One region of the Sphingomonas sp. LR59 genome, then DNA from elsewhere that is predicted to be linked to it. Evidence: predicted binding sites of a transcription regulator. Region 1 holds the regulator's gene; each other region holds the start of a gene.
What was found. The regulator LexA, encoded in region 1, represses DNA repair genes until DNA is damaged. The targets are predictions, from matches to a motif close to GTTCCNCNCTTGTTCT.
Positions count from the first base shown of each region.

Region 2: the regulator LexA is predicted to act here: its motif matches at 2,502-2,517, upstream of radA (DNA repair protein RadA).
Region 3: the regulator LexA is predicted to act here: its motif matches at 4,725-4,740, upstream of recA (recombinase RecA).
Region 4: the regulator LexA is predicted to act here: its motif matches at 5,028-5,043, upstream of QP164_RS10830 (PA0069 family radical SAM protein).

Region 1 covers NZ_JASPFL010000001.1:1,698,805-1,706,064, forward strand. The annotation lists partial or broken gene QP164_RS07650 (molybdopterin molybdotransferase MoeA) at 175-1,355, shown strand; gene lexA (transcriptional repressor LexA) at 1,424-2,095, shown strand; gene QP164_RS07660 (hypothetical protein) at 2,777-3,370, opposite strand; gene QP164_RS07665 (ComEC/Rec2 family competence protein) at 3,370-4,884, opposite strand; gene gltX (glutamate--tRNA ligase) at 5,076-6,506, shown strand; gene QP164_RS07675 (citrate synthase) at 6,532-7,260, shown strand, end outside.
Region 2 covers NZ_JASPFL010000001.1:51,548-58,807, reverse strand. The annotation lists gene QP164_RS00320 (YkgJ family cysteine cluster protein) at 1-363, opposite strand, end outside; partial or broken gene QP164_RS00315 (hypothetical protein) at 387-701, opposite strand; gene radA (DNA repair protein RadA) at 1,117-2,487, opposite strand; partial or broken gene QP164_RS00305 (glycosyltransferase family 4 protein) at 2,591-3,741, shown strand; gene QP164_RS00300 (DUF2218 domain-containing protein) at 3,909-4,199, opposite strand; gene QP164_RS00295 (PadR family transcriptional regulator) at 4,196-4,780, opposite strand; partial or broken gene QP164_RS00290 (replication-associated recombination protein A) at 5,066-6,383, shown strand; gene QP164_RS00285 (hypothetical protein) at 6,376-7,248, shown strand.
Region 3 covers NZ_JASPFL010000001.1:247,407-254,666, forward strand. The annotation lists gene QP164_RS01175 (electron transfer flavoprotein-ubiquinone oxidoreductase) at 96-1,757, shown strand; partial or broken gene QP164_RS19675 (hypothetical protein) at 1,966-2,424, shown strand; gene QP164_RS01180 (tetratricopeptide repeat protein) at 2,712-3,170, shown strand; gene QP164_RS19680 (GHMP family kinase ATP-binding protein) at 3,789-4,271, shown strand; gene QP164_RS19685 (hypothetical protein) at 4,295-4,456, shown strand; gene recA (recombinase RecA) at 4,817-5,890, shown strand; gene QP164_RS01195 (class I SAM-dependent methyltransferase) at 6,272-7,249, shown strand.
Region 4 covers NZ_JASPFL010000001.1:2,329,403-2,336,662, forward strand. The annotation lists gene QP164_RS19865 (carboxylesterase family protein) at 1-273, shown strand, start outside; gene QP164_RS10815 (TonB-dependent receptor domain-containing protein) at 331-3,423, opposite strand; gene QP164_RS10820 (N(4)-(beta-N-acetylglucosaminyl)-L-asparaginase) at 3,624-4,685, shown strand; gene QP164_RS10825 (hypothetical protein) at 4,695-4,892, opposite strand; gene QP164_RS10830 (PA0069 family radical SAM protein) at 5,067-6,137, shown strand; gene QP164_RS10835 (VOC family protein) at 6,682-7,041, opposite strand; gene QP164_RS10840 (aminoacyl--tRNA ligase-related protein) at 7,227-7,260, opposite strand, start outside.

The sequences.
Region 1 (7,260 bases):
CAAACCCATGGCAAAGCGCCAGACAAGGCCGAAACTCACACCCTCCCGCCGGACCTTCTACCGGACGAGACCGTTCCAAACCTGAACCCCAGAACTGCGCCCGCCAAAAGTCTCCCAGCGTGTGAACTTCCTGCACTTTCAGCAGGAAAACCACGTAATATCAGAGCCAAAAGCATGACCCTAGTCCCCGTCGCCGAAGCCCAGTCCCGCCTCTTCGCCATGGCCCCTCGCGTCGGCTACGAGACCGTGACGTTGCGCGAAGCCGCCGGCCGCTGGGCCGCCGAGGACATCCTCGCCCGCCGCACGCAGCCCGCCGCAGACCTCTCGGCGATGGACGGCTACGCGATCCGCTTCGAAGACCTCCCCGGCCCCTGGACCGTCATCGGCGAAAGCGCCGCCGGCCGCCCCTTCACCGGCAAGGTCGGCCAAGGTGAAGCCACCCGCATCTTCACCGGCGCCGCCATGCCCGACGGCGCCGACACGGTCATGGTCCAGGAAGAAGCCGAGCGTGACGGCGCAACCCTGATCCTAGCCGGCGAAGGCCCCCCGACGCTCGGCCGCAACACCCGCCGCAAGGGCCTCGATTTCTCCACCGGCACCCGCCTGATCGCCGCCGGCGACCGCCTCAGCCCCGCCCGCATCGCCGTCGCCGCAACCGGCGGCCACGGCAGCCTCACCGTCAACCGCCGCATCCGCGTCGCCGTCGCCGCCACCGGCGACGAACTCGTCCCCCCGGCTCCACCACCGACGGCGTAGCGCTCCCCGAATCGAACGGCATCATGCTCGCCGCGATGCTCGCCGACATGCCCGTCGACATCATCGATCTCGGCATCCTGCCCGACAATCTCGAGATCCTCCGCAAAGCCTTCGCAAGCGTTCAGGCAGACCTCCTAGTCACCACCGGCGGCGCATCGGTCGGCGACCACGACCTCGTCCGCCCGGCGATCGAAGCCGCCGGCGGCACCATCGATTTCTGGCGGATCGCGCTGCGCCCCGGCAAGCCGATGATGGCCGGCCGGATCGGCGAGATGATGGTGCTCGGCCTTCCCGGTAACCCGGTCTCCGCGTTCGTCACCGCGACGCTGTTCGTTAAACCCGTCGTCGCGCACATGGCGGGCGCGCGCGACCCGCTCCCCCAGTCGACCCACGCGCTGCTCGGCGAAGACCTGCCCGCCAACAACGCCCGCACCGACTATCTCCGCGCCGAACTGCGCGACGGCAAAGCCTATGCTTCGACGATCCAGGACAGTTCGATGCTGCTTACGCTCGCACGCTCGACCTGCCTCATCGTCCGTCCCGGCGACGCCCCGGCGGCAAGGGAGGGCGAATCGGCGGAAATCCTCGTGATCGCGTAACACGAGCGCTTGACGGCGTTAATTATGTTCCATAGAAGTTCCCAGTCTGTTCCGGACGGAGAACCGCCATGCTCACGCGCAAGCAGCACGAACTCGTCTGCTTCATCAATGATCGCCTTAACGAAACCGGCGTCTCGCCGTCGTTCGAGGAGATGAAGGACGCCCTCGACCTCAAGTCGAAGTCGGGCGTCCACCGTCTGATCAGCGCGCTTGAGGAGCGCAACTTCATCCGCCGCTTGCCGAACCGCGCGCGCGCACTCGAAGTGCTTCGCATGCCCGAGCGTGCCGAGAAAAAGGCGCCATCAAAGGCGTCGAACGTAAAGCCCGCGCCCGCTACCGCGCCACAGCCAGCGAACGACGTCGTCGAGATCCCCCTCCACGGCCGCATCGCCGCCGGCGTCCCGATCGAAGCGTTCGAAGGCAGCACGATGTTGGCCGTCCCCGCCGCACTGCTGGGTTCGGGTGAACACTATGCGCTCGAAGTCTCCGGCGACTCCATGGTCGAGGCCGGTATCCTAGACGGCGACTACGCCCTGATTCGCCGCACCGAGACCGCCCGAGACGGCGAGATCGTCGTCGCCCTGATCGAAGACAGCGAAGCCACCCTGAAATACTTCCGCCGCGAAGGCGCCATGGTCCGCCTCGACCCTGCAAACCGAGCCTACGACCCCCAACGCTACGCCCCCGCCCAAGTCCGCGTCCAAGGCAAACTATCCGGCATCCTCCGCCGCTATGACTGAATGACCGGGACCGGCCTGCGCCACAGCGACGCAGGCCGATCACGGTTTTTAGTTGCTAAGGAAAAGCGCCCGCTCAAGCTGGTGAGCTAAGTCGCTCGTTCCCGCTAGCGACGGTGACCGCGTCTGATCGGCAGACTAAGCGATATACTCGATACTCGGAGCTGTCGGGAACAGTTCTTCGACATGCCCAAGCAAGGACCGCCAAGCGTCCGGAAGCCCCTCTCCCGCTCCGATGCATAAGCGCGACTTCGACTCGAACCCTCAATCTCTGCGCCTCTGCGCCTTTGCGCGAACATTTCGTCGCCAATCACCCACACAGCCGAAGAATTTGTTCGCGCGGAGACGCGGAGACGGGGAGGTATTGCGTTCGGCGAGAGACGAAGCTGTTCCAATGCCTGCGGCAGTAAGACCGAACAATAGCCAGCCCGATTCATCCATCGTAAAAAACTTCTCCGCGGCTCCGCGTGAACCAATTCTTCGCGCTGGGATCGCATACGGCTACGGATGATTTTGTTCACGCAAAGGCGCAAAGGCGCAAAGTCGCGAAGATGTGGTGCTTAGATCGGCGTCTATTTGCCTTCGCAGACCACCGAAAAACCGACGTCGACTTATCGTTCATGGAGGTGTGAATGTCTCCCGAATCGCATCACCTTCGCGCCTTTGCGCCTTCGCGTGAACATTCTACTTTTGACGGCCTCGGCTGGCGCGAAACGCTGACGCTGCGTTATGAAACCTGCCATGTCCCGGCTTGAACGAGTGCGCGGTGCGTTCGAGGAGAGGCGGATCGCGCCAGGGGTGACGATCGTCTGCATTCAGGATGGTCACGACTGTCCCGCTCCCCAAGGTCAGCGCGACACCGCCCGTCCGCCGGAGCACACGACGATCCAGCTTCAGCCACCGCGGCGCACAACGTTTCGGCAGACCGCGGTCGCTGACGACGACATCGGCGCCGCGGCAGGCGGCGATGAACTCTGCAATCGGAACCATATAGGCGCTGCGGGTCGCTAGGATGCGCCACATCCGTCCTCGTCCAGCGATATCTGTGACGCACAGATCGCGGCTGCATCGGGCATCGGGTTGGTCCGCGAGCAGGAGCGGCTCGCCATCCACCCCACCATTCTCGGCCAGCATGTCGCGCGTATAGTCGCCCGCCCGGTCGCGCAGCATCGCCAGCCCCGCCGCGGTTCGTACCGCGACGTGGCGACCGTCTCCCGTCACCAGAACGTCAGGCGCTGGCGTGGTCAGCGCCCAGATCGCGCCGGCCGCCAGCGGCATCAGCCCGAGGCGTCGCCACTGGGTCCGCCAGAGCGCAATCCAAATCCCCCGACGATCATTAGCGCGAACGCCGCCGTCGGCATCGCGGGCAACGACCGCACCGAGCCGGGAGCGCTGGCGACGATATGCGCCAGCCAGAGCAACGCATCGAGCGAGCGTTGGACCAGCCACCAGATCGGCGCGCCAAGACCGCCCGCATCGAGCAGCAGTGCCAACGCTTCCAGCGGCATCACCACGAACGTCGTCAGCGGGATCGCGACGATGTTGGCGAACGCGCCGTACAGCCCCGCCTTGTGGAAATGATAGACCGCGATCGGCATCAGCGCGAATTCGACCAGCAGGCCCGTCAACAGCAGCGATGCGACACCCCGCGCGAGTTTGCGCCCGCGTCCTTCGTCATGCGGACCAAAGAACGCGCGGATCACAGGATGCTCGTGCAGCGCCATGATCGCGGTGATCGCCGCGAACGACAGCTGGAAGCTCGGTCCGGCTGCCGATTCGGGCAATACCAGCATGACGCACGCCGCTCCCGCCGCGACGAGCCGCAACGTCATCGCCTCGCGTCCCATCGCCAGTGCCGCCAGCACGAGCAACGCGGCCACGCACGACCGGATCGTCGGCACTTGGCTCCCGGTCAGCAAGGTATAGCCGATCGCCGCCGCCGCACCCGCCAATGCAGCGATCAGCGGCAGTCGCGCATGAAGCGCCAGCCAAGGACTGAGCGCCAGTAGCCGCAGCACGATCAACATCGTCGCTGCCACCGCCGCGGTGATATGCAACCCGCTAACCGACAGCAGATGTGCGAGGCCCGCCCGGCGCATCGCCTCCGAATCCTCTTCGCTGATCGCACCAACGTCACCCGTTGCGAGCGCTGCCGCTATGCCGCCTGCGCTGCCGTCCAGTCGCGAGACGATATGGTGCGACAGAGCGACGCGAATGCCGGCGCCCGATCCGCTCGGCGTCGTCACAGCAACCGGTGCAAAACCGCGTCCCGTCGCGCCGATACCGCCGAACCACGCAACCCGGGCGAAGTCGTAGGCGCCTGGCACCGCTGGCAAAGGCGGCGGCATCAGGCGAGCGCGCAGGTGTACGACTGCCCCGGTCCCGAGCAGCTTAGGCGCATCGGTCTCCGCGAGGTTGACGCGGACCCGGTAAGGCAAGGCAACCGGCTGCCCATTAGTCTCCACACCTTTGCCAAGTGGCAGAACCGTCAATCGCACCAATTTCCGCGCCACCAGCGGTTCGATCGCCTCAACCTTCGCCGAGAAGCTCGCGATCGTCGGGCCGCCCAACACCGGTCGTGCCACCGATTCCGACCGAGCCCAGATCAGCCCAAGACCGAGCCCCGCAGTCAGCAGACCAATCGCCAGCGCGCGCGCCGCACGCCCGCCCTGCCCCACGGCCAGACAAGTCAACCCACTCGCCACCAGCAGCAGCAACATCACGCACCATGCCGCCGCGTCGGGCAGCGCAAACCACAGCGCTATCCCACCCCCAGCATCACCGGCAGCCACAGCACCAGCTGGTCGCGCTCCGCCTCCAGCCAGCGCTCGACCGCCAGCCCCCCGCGCTCCACGGCAAGCCCCACGACAGCCCCCCATCGCGGCACGCCCATTTGTCGCCGCCAAGGACGCATGCTAGGGGCGGCGACGGCTGTCATGGCCATCGTTTCTTCATCGTTTCATCAGTCTGGGAGCACCCGCGGTTGGGCGCAATATCTGATACGGGCACCGCCGCTTCGGCCGCACCCGTGGTTACCCGTTTCGCTCCGTCGCCGACGGGGTTCCTGCATCTCGGCGGCGCGCGCACCGCGCTGTTCAACTGGCTGTTCGCAAAGGCGAACGGGGGCAAGTTCCTGTTGCGCATCGAGGATACCGACCGGGTCCGTTCGACCCAGCCGGCGATCGACGCGATCATCGACGGCATGCGCTGGCTCGGGCTCGACTGGGACGGCGACGTCGTCATGCAGTTCGCCGGTGCCGAGCGCCACGCCCAGGTCGCACACGAGATGGTGGCAAATGGGCATGCCTATCGCTGCTACATGACCAACGACGAGATCGCCGCGATGCGTGCCGAGGCACAGGCCGCGAAGAAGCCGCTCCGCATCCGCAGCCCGTGGCGCGATCGTCCCGAGAGCGAAGCGCCGAACCTCCCCCACGTCGTCCGCCTGCGCGCGCCGCAGGAAGGCGCCGTCACGATCGAGGACCGCGTTCAAGGCGCCGTTACGGTCAAGAACGAGGAGATCGACGACCTCGTCCTGCTACGCTCCGACGGCACCCCGACCTACATGCTGGCCGTCGTCGTCGACGATCACGACATGGGCGTCACGCACGTCATCCGCGGCGACGATCACCTCAACAACGCGTTCCGGCAGCTGCCGATCTACCGCGCGATGAACTGGCCCGAGCCGATCTACGCGCACATTCCGCTGATCCACGGCCCGGACGGCGCCAAGCTGTCGAAGCGTCACGGCGCGGTCGGCATCGAAGCGTATCGCGACGAGATGGGTATCCTGCCCGAGGCATTCGACAATTACCTGCTCCGGCTCGGCTGGGGTCACGGCGACGACGAGATCATCAGCCGCGAACAGGCGGTCGAATGGTTCGACCTGTCGGGCGTCGGCAAGTCGCCCTCGCGCTTCGACCTGAAGAAGCTCGAGAACCTCAACGGCCACTACATCCGCGAAGCCGACGACGCGCGCCTTGCGCTGCTCGCCGCCGATCGGCTCGGCCATGACCTGCCGACCGGCGGACTCGATCTTCTGACTCGCGCGATGCCCGTCCTGAAGCCACGTGCCGCAAACCTGAATGAGCTGGCCGAAGGATCGAATTTCCTGTTCAGCCAGCGCCCGTTGGCGATGGACGACGCCGCAGCGAGCCTTTTGCAGGGTGAAGCGAGTGCAATTTTGGTCAATGCCCATGCCGAACTTGACGCGCTCGCCACGTGGGATACGGAGGCGCTCGAAGGCGCGGTACGGCGCGTGGCCGAAGCGCGGGGCGTCAAGCTCGGCCAGGTCGCACAGCCGCTTCGCGCCGCGCTGACGGGACGCAAGACGTCGCCGGGGATTTTCGATGTGCTCGATCTGCTCGGGCGTGACGAGAGCCTGGGACGGATCGCCGACCGGATGGCTAGCTGATAAGATTTCGAGGAAGGATACAAGCATGAGCGAGACCGCAACCCTCAAGGTCGACGGCAAGGATTTCGAGTATCCGGTGATGTCCGGAACGGTCGGACCCGATGTCATCGATATCCGCAAGCTGTACGCGCAGACGGACAATTTCACCTATGATCCGGGCTTCACCTCGACGGCGTCGTGCCAGTCGAAGCTGACCTATATCGATGGTGACGCGGGCACGCTGCTGCACCGCGGCTACACGATCGGCGAGCTGGCCGAGCAGTCGAACTTCATGGAAGTCGCGTACCTCCTGCTCAATGGCGAACTGCCGAGCGAAGACGAGCTGGCAAACTTCTCGAACACGATCACGCGCCACACGATGGTGCACGAGCAGCTTGCGCAGTTCTTCCGTGGCTTCCGCCGCGACGCGCATCCGATGGCGATCCTGTGCGGCGTCGTCGGCGCGCTCTCGGCGTTCTATCACGATTCGACCGACATCCACGATCCGGCACAGCGCGTCATCGCGTCGCACCGCCTGATCGCCAAGATGCCGACGATCGCCGCGATGGCGTACAAGTACAGCGTCGGCCAGCCGTTCGTCTATCCGGACAACACGCTGAGCTACACCGGCAATTTCCTGAAGATGACGTTCGGCGTTCCGGCCGAGAAGTATGTCGTGAACCCGATCGTCGAAAAGGCGATGGACCGCATCTTCATCCTCCACGCCGATCACGAGCAGAACGCGTCGACCTCGACCGTCCGTCTCGCCGGTTCG
Region 2 (7,260 bases), 1.6 Mb from region 1:
CGCGATCGCATCGCTGCCGGCGAGCATACGGACATGGATCGAGACGCCTTCGAGACAGGTCTGCGGCTTGTCGACGAAATTGAGCGACACGAGCAGCCCGGACCGGTCGGGCCGAGCCGCGTCGGGCAGGCTCGCGACCCGGCGCCAGACGCAGAACCACGTCCGGCAGATGCGCGGGCGGATCGCATGGATACCGCACCCTTGGTCGCAGAGGTGGATACACGGCGTTCCCGCGGGTTTGGCGAACTCTGGCGTCTTCACCGTCAGTTCGGTGCAGCACGCGGTGCAATCACCGCACTCGCGATTGAGAAGGATCGGTCCCAGCAGCGTGGTTTCCACATCGGCGTGCGGTTGGGTCGGGATGTCACGCCGATCCACGGTTCAATTCCTTCGGAATCCACCGTGAAGACCATCGGCTTGCCCCGAGACATCGGCTCCCATCCCGCCTGCAAGGCGGCCCGCACGCCGCGCACGATCGTCGCGTCGTCGATCTGGAGCCGCCCGCGTGGCAAGCCCTTCAACAGACGCTTAGGCGCGGGGAATTCCAGCAGCGCTTCGCGTTGCGCATCGTCCTGCAACAGCGAGATCGTCATGCCCTTCCAACCATCGGCATCCGTGTGCTGCGGCTCGCGCTCGAGGTTCCAATCGTATCGGGTGCCATCGACCTCGACGGTACCGGTATTGCTTTTCGTGTTCGCCATGCGGGCGCCTTAGCATGGCTGTCGCGAGAGGCCATGCGCTCGCCGCGTGACCGAACCTGCCGCGACGATGGTGCTGTGTGCGGTTCGATCGACTGATGACCGACAACGGCCATCACCGCCCCACCCCGGCGAAGGCCGGGGCCCAGTTGGAAAGGTCGTGGTAATTAAGCGCAGCGGTCGCCAGCAACGTCCCCCAACTGGGCCCCGGCCTCCGCCGGGGTGGGGCTTCATCTATTGGGTATCAGTGCCAAACGAGTCCACGATGACGCGATACGCTGATGGGAACGCAGCCCCCCGATCGGACCTGTCCGCACGGCCCAGCACAATCACCACCGTTTCCTTGTTCTCCCGCGAAGGCGGGACCCCAGTCTGGGTCCCCGCCTTCGCGGGGAAACAAGCTACCTTCTTGTGTTCGTTATCCCCGCCCCATCATGTGATCGACGAACGACGCCAGCGTCTTGAACCCCGACAGCTTCATCCCGCTCTTCTCCCCCGTCATCGACGCCGGCACCAGCGCGCGTTCGAAGCCGAGCTTGCTCGCCTCTTTCAAACGCAAGGGCCCATGCGCGACCGGACGGATTTCCCCTGACAGCGCGACCTCACCAAACGCCACTGCATCGACCGGCACCGGCCGCTCCGACATCGCCGAGATCAGCGCCGCCGCCACCGCCAGATCCGCAGCCGGATCCTGGACGCGGTAACCGCCGGCGATGTTGAGATAGACTTCGGCGTTGGAGAAGCTCAGCCCGCACCGCGCTTCCAGCACCGCAAGGATCATCGCGAGCCGCCCCGAATCCCAGCCGACCACCGCACGCCGTGGAGTCGCGCCCGACGCCAGCCGGACCGTCAGCGCCTGGATCTCGACCAGCACCGGCCGCGTTCCCTCCAGTGCCGGGAACACCGTCGCCCCCGTCATCGCATCGTCGCGGTGCGTCAGGAACAGCGACGACGGATTGCCGACCTCCGCCAGTCCTTCGGTCTGCATCGAGAACACCCCGATCTCGTCGGTCCCGCCGAAGCGGTTCTTGATCGCGCGGAGGATGCGGTATTGGTGGCTCCGCTCGCCTTCGAACGACAGCACCGTGTCGACCATGTGCTCGAGCACGCGAGGGCCGGCGATCGAGCCGTCCTTCGTCACGTGGCCGACCAGCACCACCGCCGTGCCGCGCTCCTTGGCAAAGCGGATCAATTCCTGCGCCGAGGCACGGACCTGGCTGACCGTCCCCGGAGCGCCCTCGATCAGGTCGGAGTGCATCGTCTGAATCGAATCGATCACCAGCATCGCGGGCGGCTTGGTCTGCAACGTCGTCAGGATGTCGCGCGTCGACGTTGCCGCCGCAAGCTGCACCGGCGCATTGCCCAGGCCCAGCCGCCGCGCGCGCAGACGCACCTGGTCCGCCGCTTCCTCGCCCGAGACGTACGCGACCGACTGCCCCGCCAGCGCCATCTTCGCCGCCGCCTGCAACAGCAGCGTCGACTTGCCGATCCCAGGATCGCCGCCGATCAGCGTTGCCGAACCCTCGACGAACCCGCCGCCCAGCGCACGGTCGAGTTCGGCGATGCCGGTCGCCATCCGGTCGGGCAGCTTGATCTCCGCATCGAGCCCGACCAGCTGGATCGCGCGGCCGCCGGTCTGGAGATTATGCTTCGAATGGAACGGCGTGGCGGCGGTGTTCGCCTCCTCGACCAGCGTGTTCCACTCGTTGCAATCGGCGCATTGCCCCGCCCAGCGGTGCGACACCGATCCGCAAGCCTGACACACGTAACGCTTCTGGGGTTTCGCCATCCGAGCGATGTACGAGAACGATACGGGAACATCAATGGCCGGCATACGACCTATGTTGCGGATTTAGTGGCGCTTGACGGCGCACGGCGTTATCCGCGCGATGATGCACGCCACCGACCTGCGCATCGCCCTGTTCAGCGGCAACTATAATTACGTCCGCGACGGCGCGAACCAGGCGTTGAATCTGCTCGTCGGTCATTTGTTGTCGAAGGGCGCGACGGTGCGTGTCTATTCGCCGACCAATGCCAAGCCGGCCTTCCCGCCGACCGGCGATCTGGTCGCGGTGCCGTCGTTGCCGCTGCCGGCGGGGCGCGGCGAATACAAGATGGCGCGCGGGCTGCCCGCGGCGATCCGCCGCGATCTCGACGCGTTCGCGCCGAACATCGTCCACGTGTCAGCGCCCGATTTTCTTGGCCACCGCGCGATCAGTTATGGACGCCGAAACGGTATCGCGACGGTTGCGTCGCTGCACACGCGGTTCGAGACGTATTTCCGCTATTACAAGATGGCGTTCTTCGAGCCGATCATGGTGAAGATCCTGACGCGCTTCTACAACCGCGTCGATGAAGTGCTGGTGCCCGGGCGCGGCATGGCGGAGATCGTCCGTGACTGGGGCGTGACGACGCCGACCGCGATCTGGTCGCGTGGCGTTAACCACGACCGCTTTACGCCAACGCGCCGCGACCTAGAGCGGCGGCGCGCGCGGGGATCGCAGACGGCGAGGTCGCGGTCGGGTTTCTCGGGCGACTGGTGAAAGAGAAAGGTCTCGACGTCTTCGCCGACGTGATCCGAACGCTGGAGCAGCGCGGGGTACGGCACAAGGTGCTGGTGATCGGTGAAGGTCCGGCGCGCGACTGGTTTGCCGAGCGCGTGCCCGGCGCGGTCTTCGCCGGGTTCCAGTCGGGTGACGATCTCGGCCGCGCGGTCGCGTCGATGGATGTGTTCTTCAATCCGAGCGTGACCGAGACGTTCGGCAACGTGACGCTGGAGGCGATGGCGGCAGGTGTGCCGGTGGTCGCTGCGCGTGCGTCGGGTGCGGTCGGGCTGGTCGATGACGGCGTGACCGGGTTCCTGGTGCCACCTACGGACATCGCAGGATATGCCGACGCGATCGGGCGGATTGTTTCGGAGCCGGGCCTGCGCGAGACGATGGGCTGGGCCGGACACGACAAGGCCGCCGGGTATCTGTGGGATACGATCAACCAGACAGTGCTGGATACGTATCTCGAGGTGATGGCGCGGCGGGGTGGCTAAGTTGTCTGCCACGTGTACCTTTCGAATTCACCTTCCCCCGCTCCCTCCCCGTCACCCCAGCGAAAGCTGGGGTATCCCTGTTGGCGGGCGCCGCGACCCGAATGGGGAGTTCCCAGCTTTCGCTGAGATGACGATTGAGGGCCGGGATGACGGTTTGGGGGACGATGTCAGACCGTCGCCCAGTCGAACGTCAGCGGCGCCTCGCGGAAGGCGAAGCGGTCGAGGTGGCTCGACACCACCCCGCGCATCCGCTCGACGTCGTCGCCCTCCGGCACGGTCAGCGCAACGTCGAGCGTTTCGCTGTCCGCGCGCATCTCCAGCACCGCGCCGTTCGGAAAGGCGATGCGGCCCTCTTCCTCCGAGAAGGTGACCTCCATCTTGTGGCTCCAATGCTTGGCCAGTTGCTGGAGATACTTGCTGGCCGAATGCGTCGGCACCCTTGCGACCGAGACGCTCACTTCAAGCGCTCGATCTTCTGCGCGGCTTCGTCGAGCAACGCGGCGACTTCATGCAGCGTGTCCTCGTTGACGTCCTCGCGCATCAGCCGGTGCTGGAGCACCTGTCGAAGATTGCCCATCGCCCGCCGGATTGGCGCGCCATCGGTCCGCTCGGATTCAGCCCCGACCGCCGCCAGCCGCGCGAACAGGCCGTCCACCACGGCCGCATTCTCGGCCAGATGCGCGCGGCCCTCGTCGCTCGCCGCAAAGCGCTTTTTCGCGCCTTCCGACTGCTGCTCCTCGATCAGCCCCATCTCGTCGAGCATGCTGAGCGTCGGATAGACGACCCCCGGGCTCGGCGCATAGCCGCCGCCGGTCAACCCCTCGATCTCGCGGATCAGGTCGTAGCCGTGGCGCGGCGCGTCCGCGATCAACTTCAGCATCACGAGCTTCAGCTCGCCGCCATCGAACAGCCGACGCCGACCACCGGGGCCACCGCGATGGCCGTGGCGACCATGACCTTCGTGGCCGGGGCGACCGCGGCCTTCGCCGTCAGCCCGCGGACCACCGATCCAAGCTCCATATCCCATACCAAAACGCATTTGAGTGTTCTCCGATATATCTTTATTCATGATTTAAGATATATCGCAGAATGTTTCCGGTTCAAGTGGTGCGCGGCAAATTTTCATGTTTCTTCCTCTGTCATCCCCGCGGAGGCGGGGACCCAGACCCTCGAACCGAGCGAGCATGCATGCCGTCAGCCAGTATGGATCCCCGCGTCCGCGGGGATGACGATGCGTGTGACGGTGACGATACGGGGGAAGGGGACGATTACGCCCGGATGGCAGACGGATGGGCAAACCGGCCCCCGCCCCTATCTTGCCGGCATGGCCGATCTCTTCGCGGGCTTCGAACCCGCCGCCCCCACCGAACCGCATCCCGAAAACGCGCCGCTCGCCGACCGTCTGCGCCCGCGCACGCTGAGCGAGGTGGTTGGACAGGATCATATCACCGGTCCCGAAGGCGCAATCGGGCGGATGGTGTCGGCTGGGCGGCTGTCCTCGATCATCCTGTGGGGGCCGCCCGGCACGGGAAAAACGACGATCGCGCGGTTGCTCGCAGATGCGGTCGACCTGCGGTTCGTTGCGATCTCCGCGGTGTTCTCCGGAGTCGCCGACCTCAAGAAATCCTTCGCCGAAGCGCGCGAGCACGCCAAGATCGGCAAGCGCACGCTTCTCTTCGTGGACGAGATCCACCGCTTCAATCGCGCGCAACAGGACGGCTTCCTCCCCTATGTCGAGGACGGCACGGTGACGTTGGTCGGTGCCACCACCGAGAACCCGTCGTTCGAACTCAACGCCGCTCTGCTCAGCCGCGCGCAGGTGCTGATCCTCGAACGCCTCGGCCGGGGTGCGCTCGAACAGTTGCTCGACCGCGCCGAGACGGAGATGGAGCGCCCCCTCCCTGACCCCGCCCGCCAAGGACGCGCTGATCGCCAGCGCCGATGGCGACGGCCGCTTCCTGCTCAACCAGGCGGAGACGTTGTTCTCGGTAAACCTGCCCGAACCGCTCGATCCCGCCGGCCTCTCGAACTTCCTGCAACGTCGCGTCGCGGTGTACGACAAGGACCGCGAGGGGCATTACAACCTCATCTCCGCGCTCCACAAATCGATCCGTGGGAGCGACCCGCAGGCGGCGCTCTATTATCTCGCGCGGATGCTGACCGCGGGCGAGGAACCGCTGTTCCTGCTCCGCCGCCTGACCCGCGCCGCGGTCGAGGATATCGGCCTCGCCGACCCCCAGGCGCTGGTCCAGTGCATCGCCGCCAAGGACACCTATGATTTCCTCGGCAGTCCCGAAGGCGAACTCGCGATCGCCCAAGCCTGCGTCTATCTGGCCACGGCGCCCAAATCGAACGCGGTCTACAAGGCGCAGAAGGCGGCGTGGAAATCGGCGCGCGAGACCGGCTCGCTGATGCCCCCCGCGTCGATCCGCAACGCACCGACCAAGCTCATGCGCGATATCGGCTACGGCAAGGGCTATGCGTACGATCACGATACCGAGGATGCGTTCTCCGGCTCGGATTACTGGCCCGACGAGATGAGCCCGCAGACCTTCTACACGCCGACCGAACGTGGCTTCGAGAAGCGGCTGTCGGAACGGCTCGCCTATTGGGACGGCTTGCGCGCCGAGAAGAATGGCTGAGCCACGGTTTACGCGGTTTGCGGCGATCGACTGGTCCGGCGCGCAGGGGCATCGTCACAAGGGCATCGCGGTCGCGATCTGCGAAACCGGTGATGCCGCGCCGAGACTGGTCGCGCCACCGGGGGCGTCGGCATGGTCGCGCGAGGATGTCCTCGACTGGTTGATCGACCAGGACACGCCGACGCTGATCGGTCTCGACCTGTCCCCCGCCTTCCCGTTCGTCGACCTTGACGGCTATTTCCCCGGCGCGCCCGACAGCCCCCCAGACGCCCGCGCGCTCTGGGCGATGGTCGATGAAGCCTCCGCCGCCGACCCGCACCTCGCCGTCTCGAGCCTGCTCACCGATCCCGAACTCCGCCGCCACTTCCGCCAGCACCGTGATTGCGGCGACCTGTTCCCCGGCGGAGCGGGCCGGATGCGCGTCTGCGAGCACGGCCAGCGCGCGATGGGTTTCTCGCCGACAAGCTGCTTCAACCTCGTCGGTGCGGCGCAGGTCGGCAAGTCGAGCCTCACCGGAATGCGCGTGTTGCACAGCCTCGCCGGCCGCGTCCCCGTCTGGCCGTTCGATCCGCTGCCCTCGGAAGGACCAGCGATCGTCGAGATCTATACCACGATCGCCGCGCGCGCCGCGGGTATCCGCAAGGGCCTCAGCAAGATGCGCGATGCGGGCGCGCTCGATACCGCGCTGGAAGCGCTCGGCAGCGCGCCGCATGATCCTCTGGCCCACTATGATGATCACGCCACCGACGCGATCCTGACCGCCGCCTGGCTCCGCACGGCAGCGCACCGCCCAGACCTCTGGACACCGACCGCGATGACACCGCATATTGCGCAAACCGAGGGCTGGACCTTCGGCGTGTCTTGAAGCATTGGGCGG
Region 3 (7,260 bases), 1.5 Mb from region 1:
ATCGCCATATTGGATAAGACGGTGCCGGCCCGAGCCCGAACGAAGGGCAGGGGCGGATAGACTGGGCTAGAGGGGACATCCCCCGGGAGACGATGATGACGACACGTGAATCGATGCCCTATGATGTGGTGATCGTCGGCGCAGGTCCGGCGGGGCTTTCGGCAGCGATCCGTCTCAAACAATTGGCGGCCGAGAAGGACGCCGAGATCAGCGTCTGCGTGCTCGAAAAGGGCTCCGAAGTCGGCGCGCATATCCTGTCCGGCGCGGTCATCGATCCCAAGAGCCTCGACGAGCTGCTGCCGACCTGGCGCGAGGACGGCTGTCCGCTCGCCGAGGTCCCGGTCACCGAGAACCATCACTGGATCCTCAGCAAGACGAAGAAGAGCGAGATGCCGCACTTCGTCACGCCGTCGTTCCTGCACAACAAGGGCACGTACACCGGCTCGCTCGGCAACCTCTGCCGCTGGCTCGCGGGCAAGGCGGAGGAACTCGGCGTCGAGATCTTCCCAGGCTTCGCCGCCGCCGAAATCCTGTTCAACGACGACGGCTCGGTGAAGGGCGTCGCGACCGGGGACATGGGCGTCGCGCGCGACGGCACGCACAAGGGCGACTACACCCCGGGTCTCGAACTCCACGCCAAATACACCTTCTTCTCCGAAGGTTGCCGCGGTCACCTCACCAAGGAGCTGATCCGGACGTTCGCGCTCGACAAGGACAGCGATCCGCAGGTCTACGGCCTCGGCATCAAGGAATTGTGGGACATCGATCCCGAACTTCATGTCCCCGGTCGCGTCATCCACACGCAGGGCTGGCCGCTGTCCGAAACCGAAGGCTCGAACGGCGGCGGCTGGATCTATCACCAGGCGAACGGCCAAGTCTCGATCGGCTTCGTCACGTGGCTCAACTACACCAACCCGCATCTCTCGCCGTTCCACGAGATGCAGCGCTGGAAGACGCACCCCGAGATCGCCGCGCTGCTGAAGGGCGCCAAGCGCGTCAGCTACGGCGCACGCGCGATCAGCGACGGCGGTTTGCAGTCGATCCCCAAGCTGGTCATGCCTGGCGCAGCGCTGATCGGCGACAGCGCCGGTTTCCTCAACGTGCCGCGGATCAAGGGTACGCATACCGCGATGAAGTCCGGCATGATGGCCGCCGAAGCTGCTGTCGAGGCGATCGTCTCGCAGCGCGGCCATGACGAACTCGCCGCCTATCCCGAGGCGTTCGAGAAGTCGTGGGTCAAGAAGGAGCTGTCGGTCGTCCGCAACGTCGTGCCGCTGGTCAAGAAGTTCGGCGACCTGATCGGTTCGGGCCTTGCCGGCATCACGATGTGGCTCGAGCATCTAGGGATCAAGGTCCCCTTCACGATGCACCATCATCCCGACCATGAGAGCCTGTGGCGCAAGGACCTCGTCAAGCCGATCGCCTATCCGAAGGCGGATGGCGTCCTGACGTTCGACCGCCTCTCGTCGGTGTTCATCTCGAACACCAACCACGAGGAGGACCAGCCGGTCCACCTGACGCTCAAGGACCCGGCGGTACCGATTACGTACAACCTGCCGATGTATGACGAGCCAGCGCAACGCTATTGCCCGGCCGGCGTTTACGAGGTGGTGGGCGTCGAAGAGGGCGATCCCAAGTTCGTCATCAACGCGCAGAACTGCGTCCACTGCAAGACCTGCGACATCAAGGACCCCACCCAGAACATCAACTGGGTCGTACCCGAGGGCGGCGGAGGCCCCAATTATCCCAACATGTAAGCCCGTATTCTTCGCACTCGGTCTCGTCCTGGCAGCGCCTGCCACGGCCGGGACCGGTGATCTCTCCGCCTATCTGAAGGCCCGCGCCGCCGACGCCGCGGGCAGGCCGGACCTCGCCGCCGCCAGCTATGCCAAGGTGCTGGCGGCATCGCCCGACGATCCCATCGTCGCGATCCGCGCCTACCGCGAGGCGCTGGAGGCCGGCAACATGCCGCTCGCGACGCGCGCCGCCGCGGTGCTAGGCAAGGCCGGCGTAGCCCCCGCCGACGCCGCGCTTCTCCCGCTCGCCGATGCCGCGCGACAGGGCGACACCAAGGCCGCGAGCGCCGCCATCGCCACGCTCGCCACCGGTCCTCTCGTGGTGCTCGCGCCCTCGCTCTACGCCTGGGTCGCGCACGCCGAGGGTCGCGACCCCGAACCGTCGCTCGCCACCGCCGCGAAGGACCCCGTCGCCAACCGCTTCGCCACCGAAACGCGCGTGCTGATCGCCGCGGCGCCGGCCAAGCAACCGCTCGCGATCGGCGTGTCGCGCCTGCTTGCTCGCCTCGCCAGCGACCTCGCCGCGGGCGAACCCTCGCCGCTGTCGATCGCGCTGACGCAGGCCGCGCTGCGCGCCGACCCCCGCTATGACGGCGCGCGCATCCTCCTCGCCGACGCACTCGCCCGCAACAAGGTCGTCGACCGCGCGCTCGCGGTCCTCGACGAGATCGACCCGAAGGGCCCGTCCGCCGGGGCCGCCGCCGCCGAGCGCATCGACATCCTGTCGAACGCCGATCGCGACGGCGAAGCGCTCGCTGCAGCCAAGAATCGCGCCGACCAAAAGGGCGCGGATGCCGCCGACTGGCAACGCTATGCGGACTTGCTGCTGACCACCGGCAACCCCGCCGAAGCCGCCACCTGGTATCAGCGCATTATCGCCGCCGACGGTGACAAGGGCGGCACCTGGGGGCTTGGCTGCAATATGGTGGTGCGCTCGACCAAGCCGGCCGCTGGCCCGAAGCGCGCGACGCTTTGGAAAAAGCTGTCGCCCGCGGCTCTGCGCAACCGCTCGCGCTCAACTATCTGGGGTTCGCGCAAGTCGAGCACGGCGACGACATCCCCGCCTCGATCCGGTTGCTCGAACGCGCCACCCGCCTCGACCCGACCAACGCCTCGATCACCGACTCGCTGGGCTGGGCCTATCACCTCTCGGGCAACACCGCGCGCGCGCTCCCGCTGCTCGAAACCGCCGCGCAGGCCGAACCCACCAACGCCGAAATATCCGATCACCTAGGCGACGCGTACTGGAGCACAGGCCGAAACTACGAAGCCCGCTACGCCTGGCGCGCGGCGCTCCTCACCGCCGAACCCGCCGATACCGCACGCATAACCGCAAAGATCGCCAACGGCCTTCCGGTCAACGCTCGCCGCTAAATTCCTGCCCCACCGGGGAAGGGGAAGGGCCCCACACTACCAAAAACGTCACCCCAGCGAAAGCTGGGGTATCCCACGAGGCACGCGACGCTCGCCAAACCACGAGATCCCAGCCTGCGCTGGGATGACGGTCTTTGATCGGCTGAACTGCCTCGAAAGCCAACCACAAAACCACCCCAAAAAGCCGTCCCCCCTTCCCCGGTCCCGTCGCCCCAGCGAAAGCTGGGGTATCCCAAGAGGCACGCGCCGCCTGCCAAACCACGATATCCCGGCCTCCGCTGGGATGACGGATGTTTTGTGGCTAAGCCGATGCACAACGCCGGACACCGGCCAAGTCCGCCCAAAACCTCGAGACCCCGCAATGCCCGCCATAACCGAATCCGCGCCCGCCAAGATCAATCTGGCCCTCCACGTCCGCCGCCGCCGCGCCGACGGCTATCACGACCTCGAAACCCTCTTCGCCTTCGCCACCGACGGCGACCTGATCACGGTAGAAGCCGCCCAAACCAATAGCTTCACCATAACTGGCCCCTTCGCCGTCGCACTCCTCCCAACCCCCAACACCCCCCGGCGAAGGCCGGGGCCCAATTGGGAACGGACAGTGAAGACGCGCACGGCTTGCCCAACGCCACCCAAGGCAGCGCCCCTTGGAACGGCAATCTCGTAACCGCTGCCGCAGACGCCTTCACCACCGCATTCGCTCCGAACACCCACCACGCCATAACTCTCGAAAAGCACCTCCCGATCGCCTCGGGCATAGGCGGAGGATCAGCCGACGCCGCGGCCACCCTCCGAGCGCTAGCCCGACTCCACGGCGTCCCGTCAACCGACCCTCGCCTTCACGACATCGCCGCAAAGCTCGGCGCAGACGTCCCCGCCTGCCTCGCCAACCGCACCACGCTCGGCACCGGCAAGGGCGACACGCTTACCGAGATCGAAGGTCTCGTCGGCACGCCACTGCTCCTCGTGAACCCCGGCGTCGCCGTCTCCACCGCCGCTGTCTTCAAAACCTGGGACGGCAAGGACCGAGGCCCGATCCCCGAAGGTGACCTCCTCGCTCGCGCCCTCGAAGGCCGCAACGACCTCGAGCCCCCGCGCTAGCGCTCGCCCCCGAAATCGCGGAAGTGCGCACCCTTCTCGACACAGCGCACGGCGTCCTCCTGTCCAGAATGTCCGGCTCGGGCGCCACCTGCTTCGCCCTGTTCGAAACCCTTGAGGCCAGAGACGACGCCGCCACCGCCGCCCAAGCCCGCGGTTGGTGGACCCTCGCAACGACGCTCGCCTGATCAAATGCGAGCCCGAATAAGCCCACCCTCGTAAGAAAGACTGACCGAATTTCGATCAAAGATCGCCGCCCCCACCCCGTCATTCCCGCGAAGGCGGGAACCCATACTGGTTGGCGTCGCAATAGGATCGCTGGCCCTTCAGGCTATGGATCCACGCCTGCGCGAGGATGATGACCGATCATATATTAAGGCGGCCGATTTCGTGGCGCCGTGCCCAGCGCATCCGTGACCACGACCAAGCTCTAAATCTTTTCGCCGCCAACCCACTGTTCCCTACTTGTTCCGTAAGAACAAAGAGAATACATGGTGTTTGACGCGTTGAATGGCACGCGCGCTTGCTTTAGCGATGGGAGCTCATCAATGGCCGCTAATCTGAAAGTGATCGACACCGGCATGGCAACCGCAACCAACGACCGGCAGAAGGCGCTCGACGCCGCGCTCGCGCAGATCGACCGCGCCTTCGGCAAGGGCTCGGCGATGCGCCTGGGCTCCAAGGAAACCATGCAGGTCGAGGTCATCTCGACCGGCTCGCTCGGTCTCGACATCGCGCTCGGCGTCGGCGGCCTGCCGCGCGGCCGCGTGATCGAGATTTACGGTCCGGAAAGCTCGGGCAAGACCACGCTCGCGCTCCACGTGATCGCCGAAGCGCAGAAGGGCGGCGGCACCGCGGCGTTCGTCGATGCCGAGCACGCGCTCGACCCGGTCTACGCCAAGAAGCTCGGCGTCAACATCGACGAGTTGATCGTGTCGCAGCCCGACACCGGCGAGCAGGCGCTCGAGATCGTCGACACGCTGGTCCGCTCGAATGCGATCGACGTGCTCGTGGTCGACTCGGTCGCAGCCCTCGTGCCGCGTGCCGAAATCGAAGGCGAGATGGGCGACAGCCATGTCGGCCTCCAGGCGCGTCTCATGTCGCAGTCGCTACGCAAGCTCACCGGCTCGATCAGCCGCTCGCGCTGCATGGTGATCTTCATCAACCAGCTCCGCATGAAGATCGGGGTCATGTACGGCAACCCCGAGACGACGACCGGCGGCAACGCGCTGAAGTTCTACGCCTCGGTCCGCCTCGACATCCGCCGCATCGGTGCGATCAAGGCCGGCGAAGAGGTCACCGGCAACCAGACGCGCGTCAAGGTCGTCAAGAACAAGGTCGCCCCGCCGTTTAAGCAGGTCGAGTTCGACATCATGTACGGGCAGGGCGTCTCGAAGCTCGGCGAGATCCTCGATCTCGGCGTGAAGGCGGGCTTGGTCGAAAAGTCCGGCGCCTGGTTCAGCTACGACAGCGTCCGTCTTGGCCAGGGTCGCGAGAACTCGAAGACCTTCCTCAAGGACAACCCCGAAACCGCCGACCGCCTCGAAAAGCAGATCCGCGCGCGCACCGACAAGGTCGCCGAGGAAATGATGGCCGGCCCCGACGCCGAAGACGACGCATAAACCACTTAACCTCTCTCCCTAAGGGGAGAGGGAGGGGCCCATTGCCTTCGCAATGGGAGGGTGAGGGCACACGGTTGGTCGTGCAGGGAGCGTGGCGGCGTCGGGCTTGCATCGGCGTCAGCCTCGGCTTTGCGCCGGCGAGAATCTCTACATAGGCATCGCACCGCACCGCACCGCACCGCCCCAACACACCACCCCGGCGAAGGCCGGGGCCCAGTTGGAAAGGTGGTAATAACGAAGCGCGATCTTTCGTTACGACGGTTCCTCAACTGGGCCCCGGCCTCCGCCGGGGTGGCGGCTTCTACCGGACGGCATCACCCCCTTATTCTCCCGCGAAGGCGGGAGCCCAGTCTGGATCCCCGCCTTCGCGGGGAAACAAGGATGCAGACGGGCGCACAAAGCAACGCAACGACCCCGGCGACACCTCCAATTACCCCAACGCCAAACCCACGCGAGCATCTATACTTCCTATACTTCACTCTAAACCGCCGCCCCCGATCAAACCATGAGGCACCACAACCCATGACCACAGCCTATGACTGGACCGGCAGAATAGGCGACGTCTGGGCCGAAGAATGGCGACGAACCGACCGCAGCTTCACCAACCTGACCCCACATTTGAACGCAGCGATCCTCGCCGCCGCCACCCCCCAAACCCGCAAGATCATCGACATAGGCTGCGGCGCCGGCGCGACCTCACTCGCCACCGCGCCAGCCCTCCCGAACGCGACCGTAACCGGCATCGATCTCTCGCCAACCCTGATCGAGATCGCGAGACACCGCAGCGAAACCCAGGCCAACGCCAGCTTCGAATGTGCCGACATCACCGTTGCCGCCCCGAACCACGCCCCGACAGACCTCTACGTCTCGCGCCACGGCGTCATGTTCTTCGCCGACCCCATCGCCGCCTTCACCATATTGGCCGAAGCCGCCGCCCCCGACGCCGGGCTCGTCTTTTCCTGCTTTGCGGAACGCGCCGTAAACCGCTGGGCCACTGAAATCGTCACCGCAACCGGCGGCGATGCTCACTCCCCGACGTCGACCACGCCGGGCCCGTTCGCCTTCGCCGATCCGAGCCATGTCGCCACGATCCTAGAGGAATCAGGCTGGCATGCCGCCACGCCGCAGCGGATCGCCTTCTCTTACCGAGCAGGCGAGGGCACCGATCCCGTAGCCGACGCCGTCGACTATTTCTGCCGTATCGGCCCTGCGGCCTCCGCAATCCGCGACGCTGCTCCAGGGGAACGCGAGCGCCACATCGCGCGTCTCACCCAGGTCTGCGAACGGTATTGCGACGGCGACACGGTGGAATTCCCCGCCGCCGCCTGGATCTGGACCGCGCGCAAATCGGCGAATTGAAACCAGGGGGC
Region 4 (7,260 bases), 630 kb from region 1:
GCGACGTCGGTTCGGACAGATACAACCGCAGGCGCGTCGCATGCGACGGACATCCCGTTCTTCTTCGATACCGCAGCGATAAAATATGGTGCGCAGACCAGCGCGACCGACCGGGCGGCGGCGCACACCGCGAGCGCGTATCTCGTGAACTTCGTGAAGACCGGTAACCCGAACGGTACAGGGCTGCCGAAATGGCCGGCGACGAAGGCGGACGCGCCGGCGATGCTCGATCTGGATGCGCAGGGCGGCGCGGCGCTGATCGAAGGGGACTGAACCGAAACCCTCCCCCGGTGGGGGAGGGTTTCGGAGGGCAGTCGTTCATCCGAGCGGTCAGAACCGGACGGTGGCGCCTACCGCCAGGTTACGGCCGAGCGAGTCGTAGCGCGCGGGGATGGTGTTGCTGCGCGCGAGGCTGATGTCGTATGAATTCGCCAGGATCGGCGGCGTCTTGTCGAGCAGGTTGTTGGCGACGAACCGGAGCGAGAAGTCCCTCGAGATCGCGAACGTCATCGCCAGATCGAAATAGCTGACCGGCGCGATATGGTAGAAGGTCGTCCGCGCGCGGGCCGCAGTGCCGCCGATCGCCTCGTCACCCGAATTGTCGGCATGCGTCAGCGAACCGACATAGCGCCAGTTGAACGACGTGCTGAAGATCCCGTCGCCCGTCGTGTAGGTCGTCCGCAGACCGTGCGACCATTTCGGCAGCAGCTGGCTGCAACCATTGCCGTAATAGCCCGCACAGTTGCGCTTGGGCTGAAGCGGTGAATCCTGGCCGCCCGCGAACGTCGTCAGCGATCCGTTGAAGTTCAGATCGAGCTTGCCCGCACCGCCAAGGCCGACCGTGTACTGGCTCTGAAAGTCCCAGCCGCGGGCGATCGAGAAATAGTAATTGGTCGTGCCTGCGCGGATGAAGCCGCTGGTCGGGTTGCTCGCGGCGGCGGCGTAGAGGATGCCGGTGCCCGGCTGGCGGACGATCCCCGAGCAGAAGAACTGGTCGCCGCCCGAGCGCAGGCAGCCATCGGTGTAATAGCTGTCGTCGTTATAGCCGAGCGAGTTGTTGATCTTGATCCGGTAGCGATCGACCGAGAAGACCAGCCCCTTGAGGAAGCTCGGTTTCACGACCAGGCCATAGGTCTGCGTGTAGGCGGTCTCGGGATCCGCGGTGAAGCCACCCGAGCGCACCGTGCACTGGTCGTTCGGGCACAGCAGCGTGGCGCTGCCGTACAGTGCGTCGGACAGTCCGGTCGCGGCGCACACCTCGCGCGAGGCGAGCGGCGTGGTGCTGGTGATCGTGCGGCCCGGATTGTTCGGATCCGCCACCTGCCGCGCGACCGGTGCGCAGAAGTCGTTCTGCGATCCACCCTGGCGGCTGTAATCGATGTTCGTCGCCTGGCGGATCTCGAACACCGTCGGTGCGCGCTGCGCCTTGTTGAACGAGGCGCGGAAGGTCAGGTCGCTGATCGGCGCATAGACGCCCTCCAGCTTCCAAGTGTTGAAGACGCTCGGGTTGCTGCTGTATTTCGAGACGCGGAAACCTCCAGTCGCCTGCAGCAGATGCGCGAAGCGACGCTCCTGGACCAGCGGCGCCTGAACCTCGATGTTCGATTCCCAGACGTCCTGGCTGAGATTGAAGTCGGTGCCGCCATTCTGCTCGCGGTAGATCGCATCGGCGGACGAAGCATAGCTGTCCTTGCGGTATTCGGCGCCGAGCGCGATCGCTACGCCGTCGTTCGCGAAGGGCGAGGTGACGCCGTATTTGCCGAGATCGCCGGTGACCGACGAGACGACGTCCCATAGCTTGGCGACGCCCTTCGACGTGCCGCTGCGGCCGGTGAACAGATACTCGGCGAGTGGTGCGCCGAGCGTTCCGGCGCTGAACGCGTCGAACGGAACGCAGGCGGGATCGACGCCCGATACCTTCGAGGCGCAGGTCGGCGTACCGTTGACGTTGACGACGTTGAGCGAGCGATTGACCCGGTCGTAATCGGCGAAATTGCCGAACGTGATATCCTGCTGATTGCGCGAGAAGACGCCGCCGACGTCATAGGTCCACGCCTTACCGACGGTGCCGCGTACGCCCGCGGTCGCGCGGATCGCGGTGTTCAGATACGTGTCGGGTGCAAACGGCAGGTCGTTGAAGCGATAACGCACATCGAGCGGTGCCGTCGCGGACGTGCCCGCCTGCGCGCCGCAGATCGTACTGGCCTGCGACGCCGACAGATACGGGTTGTTGCAGTTCACCTGGTACGGCGCATCGCCATAGGCGGTGTAGCTGTAGATGCGCGTCGGGTAGGGATTGATCGACTTGTCGCGGAACCAGATTCCCGAACCGTACAGCTCGATTTCGGGCGTGATCCGTGCGCTGACGAAACCGCCGGCGGTATACCGCTCGAACTGGCGCTGATAGGAATAGCCGTCATACGGATTGGCGGCGTTCCCCGCGCCGGCGCCGTAGGGCACGAACGTCTGCGTGCCGGCGGGATCGTTGACATAGCCGACGCCGCTGTTCGCGCCACTGCGCGGCGAGACATAGCCGCTCGGCGAATAGGTCGACAGCGAGCACGACAGTGGGCCGTCCTTGCCGGTCTGGACGAGCTGGCAGGCGGATGTCGACCGCGCATCATAGGGAACGTCGTTGGCCTGGCGGTAATTGACGAAGCCCGAGAAACGCAGCGCACCGTCGAACAGCTTCGACCCCGCGGTCAGCGTGACGTCCGAACGGCCGCCGTCGTTGGCGAGCCCGCGCGGGCTGCCGAATGCGTTCGCGCGGGCCAGCGGCGAGACGATCGTGTCCTTGTTGTCGTGATTGTAGAAGCTGTAATTGCCGTCGAGCTGGATACCCTCGAAGTCCTTTTTGAGGATGAAGTTGACGACGCCGGCGACCGCGTCCGAGCCATAGACCGACGATGCGCCGCCGGTCAGCACGTCGACGCGTTCGAGCAGCGAGGGCGGGATGATGCCGACGTCCTGGCCGTTCTGCGTGCCGAGCCGCTTGCCGTCGACCAGCACGAGCGTGCGTTCGAAACCGAGGCTGCGCAGCTTGATCCGCTGGCGGCCGTCCGAATCCTGATAGGTCTGCTGGCTGTCGGGCGACACCTGCGGCAGTCGATTGAGCACGTCCTCGACGGTGATCGCGGCCTGCGCGCGGATATCCTGCGCGGTGACCGTGGTGATCGGCGCCGCCGACGTCATGTTGGGACGGCGGATCCGCGACCCGGTGACGACGACGGTGTCGTCCGCCACCGCGGCGGGACGGGCGGTCTCTTGCGTGGCGAGCGCGGTATCGGCGTCGGCCTGGACCTTCGCCTCCGCCGGCGTCGTTGCCGCAGCCTGCGCCGGGCTCACCGCATCGGCGGGACTGACCTGCGCCGCGGCCGGCATGGCCGCGAGAAAGATCGACGCTGCGAGAGCGATCCGCGACACGGACTGATCCAATATCATCATGTTCCCCTTTTAACTCCGGCTGCGTCACGACGCGTTCACCGGCCCCGATGACAGGTTTGGTCAAAGAGAGTTTTCGTCAATGCCTAAACAATACCGATCTAGGACATCGAAGAAATAATGTTGCAAAGCAGCATGGTGACTGGTCAGCCGATATGGTCTGCGATAGCATCCCGCGATTGGTGCCCGGGGGGACGAACGATGAATACGAGACGGTCATTGCTGGCGGCGCTGGGCGGCCTTGGCGCGATCAATCTCGCCGCGCCTTTCGCGCGCGCCGCGTCGCGACCGGACACGCGCGACCAAGGGGTTCGCCCCGCATTCGCAGCGGATCGGGTGCGGTCATCCTCTCGACCTGGGACTTCGGGGCCGCCGCCAACGACGCGGCATTCGCCAAGATGCGCGCCGGCGGATCGTTGCTCGATGCGGTCGAGGCGGGAGCGATGGTGCCCGAGGCGGACCCGAACAACCACAGCGTCGGCTATTCAGGCTATCCCGACCGCGATGGCCACGTCACGCTCGATGCGGTCATCATGGACGATGCCGGCGGCGTCGGCGCGGTCGCCGCGCTCGAGGACACCGTGCACGCGATCTCGGTCGCGCGCCGGGTGATGGAGCGGACCCCGCACACGCTATTGGTCGGCGAAGGCGCGACGCGGTTCGCGCGCGATCAGGGCTTCCCGCAACAGTCGCTGCTCACGCCCGAGTCCGAAAAGGCGTGGCGCGAGTGGCTCAAGACCTCGAAATACCAACCTGAGGCCAATAGCGAAAACCGCATTACCCGTACGCCCGGTGGCGCGCTCGACCATGACACGATCGGTCTGCTTGCACGCACGGTCGACGGACGGATGGCCGGCGCATGCACCACGTCGGGCATGGCGTTCAAGATGCGCGGCCGGGTCGGCGATTCTCCGCAGGTCGGCTCGGGATTGTACGTCGAGGCGGGCGTCGGCGGCGCGACCTCGACCGGTCTTGGCGAGGAAGTCACGCGCGTGGCGGGATCGGCGCGGGTCGTGGCCTCGATGCGCGCGGGCGCAACGCCGCAGCAGGCGTGCGAAGAGGTCGTTCGTCATATCGCAACGCTGCGCGGCGCGGCGATCCGCGGCATCCAGGTCGGCTTCCTGGCACTCGATACGAAAGGGAATGTCGGGGCTTACTGTCTGCTGCCGGGCTTCACCTACGCGGTGACCGACGCGAGCGGCGCAACATCGGTGCTGAAGGCCCGCTCGCTGTTCAAGGCGTGACGCCCGTCACTACGCCAGCGCGGACCCGCCCCTCGCCGCATGGATGAGATCGACAAGCTGCTTGTTGATCGACGAGCCATGAAGATGGAGATGCACCGCGTCGTACCCCTCGCGGCGCAAGCGTTGCCGTAGCGCATTGACCGACTCGCACTCGCCCGAGCGTGCCAGTTCGAATGCGCGTTCCACCGTGGTCATCTGTCCCGTCATCGCTTTGCCCTACGCCGGATCGCGACCGCCCGCGAGTATTGATTCGCGTGTCGTCGCACTTGGTGAAAAGCGATCAATTTCAGGTAGATGCAGATTAACTCAGCCGTTCGAGCATTTTTTAGACCGAAACATTATGTTCTTTATATGTTCCGTAGTCGAGCGTATCATCGTGCGATGAAACAGGTCCGTCCGGTTCGCGGTGCGACGCGCAATGACGAAAGCCGCCGGTTCAATCTGCCGCAGACCGAGGCGGACGGCGACTGGCTCGACATGCGCGAGGGGATCGACGGGATCGCGCCGAAACTGCGCACGACGGTGACGGTCGAGACACCGCGGACGATCATCAGCCGCAATGCCTCGCCCGACGTACCGTTCGACCGCTCGATCAATCCGTATCGGGGCTGCGAGCACGGCTGCATCTATTGTTTCGCGCGGCCAAGCCATGCGTTCCACGATTTGTCGCCGGGGCTGGATTTCGAGAGCAAGCTGTTCGCCAAGCCTTCGGCGGCGACGCTGTTGCGCGCCGAACTGTCGAAGCCGGGCTATGTCTGTGCGCCGATGGCATTGGGGACGAACACCGATCCGTACCAGCCGATCGAGACCGACTGGCGGATCACGCGCGGCATCATCGAGGTGCTGGCGGAAACCGATCATCCCCTCACGATCACGACCAAGTCCGACCGCGTGGTGCGCGATCTCGACCTGCTCGCACCAATGGCGGCGAAGGGGTTGGCGGCGGTGGCGATGTCGATCACCTCGCTCGATCCGAAGATCGTGTCGACCGTCGAACCGCGCGCGCCGCATCCCGAGCGACGCTTGGCCGCGGTGCGCAAGCTCGCCGATGCGGGCGTGCCTGTGTACGTGTCGATCGCGCCGGTCATCCCGGCGATTACGGACCATGAGATCGAACACCTCGTCGCGCGGGCGGCGGAAGCAGGAGCAAGCCGGGCGTTCTTCATTCCCGTGCGATTGCCGCATGAAGTCGCACCGCTGTTCCGCGCGTGGCTCGACGAACATTTCCCTGATCGCGCGGGGAAGGTGATGGCGACGATCGCGTCGCTGCGTGGCGGCAAGGACAACGACCCGAATTTCTTCACGCGGATGAAGGGGCAAGGGCCGTGGGCGGACCTGCTGGGAACGCGGTTCCGGATCGCGTGCGCGAAGCACGGGCTGAATCAGGAGCGGATCGCGCTCCGCAACGACCTGTTCCGGGCGCCGCGGGGGCCGCAGGGGGAATTGTTTTGACCACCCGGAGATCGGTGCGCGAGGGCGCGGATAGCCGGGTTTCAGCGTGTGCCGTCTGATCTGTTCTCGTCATGGCGGGCCCTTAGGCTTCGCTCGGGCCGGCTTGGGTCGGCATCCAGGTGTCGCGGAGGCGAGAAAATCTGGTTTTGCGGAACGGCGGCGCTCGGAATTTGTCGGTACTGTCGCGATCGGACCTGCACGCGCTGCCCAACGCGTTCGTTACGCTTCTCCTCTTTGTTCTCCCGCGAAGGCGGGAGCCCAGTCTGGATCCCCGCCTTCGCGGGGAAACATGGGCACCGGTCGGAGAGCCAACCGCTGTAGCACGCGCGCAACGGTGGATGGTCGAATGTCGATCCGTCCCGGGCCGCCGCAATAACGCAGCGCGTGCGACAATCATCCTAAAGACCAGACAGCAGATCAATGGCGGCACGGTGAGTGGCCCACTCCCGAGCGGGTCGAACGCCGCGTACTTGGAGTCGCCACATTCTCAACCGATCGGCTGGCGGCACCGCCGCTCATCCGACCGAAGCCGAACGCGGCTTCCTTATGAAGGATCGTCGGGTTGCCAGAGTTCGATCGGGTTGCCTTCCGGGTCATGGATGCGGGCGAAGCGGCCGAAGCCGGGCATGTCCCATTCGGGATCGGTGATCACCGCGATCCCGGCCGCACGGAGGGTCACCAACATGCCGTCGAGGTCGTCGAGGCGCAGGTTGAGCATCCAGGGGCGATCCACGGGAAAATATTCGGCGTCGACCGCGAACGGCGCAAAGACGCTTGGCCCTGCCTGCGTCTCCCACGGACCAGAGGGCACCGATCCGACGCCGAGATGCTCGACATACCAAGCTCGTATCGCCTCCGGGTCCTTCGCCCGGAAGAAGAAGCCGCCGATCCCCGTCACGCCCATGCCTGCCCCCTAAGGTCGCACCGTTCAAAGACGATGCGACGATACCACACAGGGAACCGCGACGCAGCCGACAGACCGGTCCGTTTCGGTTGGTCCGCCGCACTGGGTATCCGGGTCGTTTGGCACCCCGCCCCCGACTTCGAGCAAGCCCTCGACGTGACGCCGACCGCAGCCGATCGGCGCGCTTAGTAAGCGCGGCCGATCAGGATGCGCTCCACC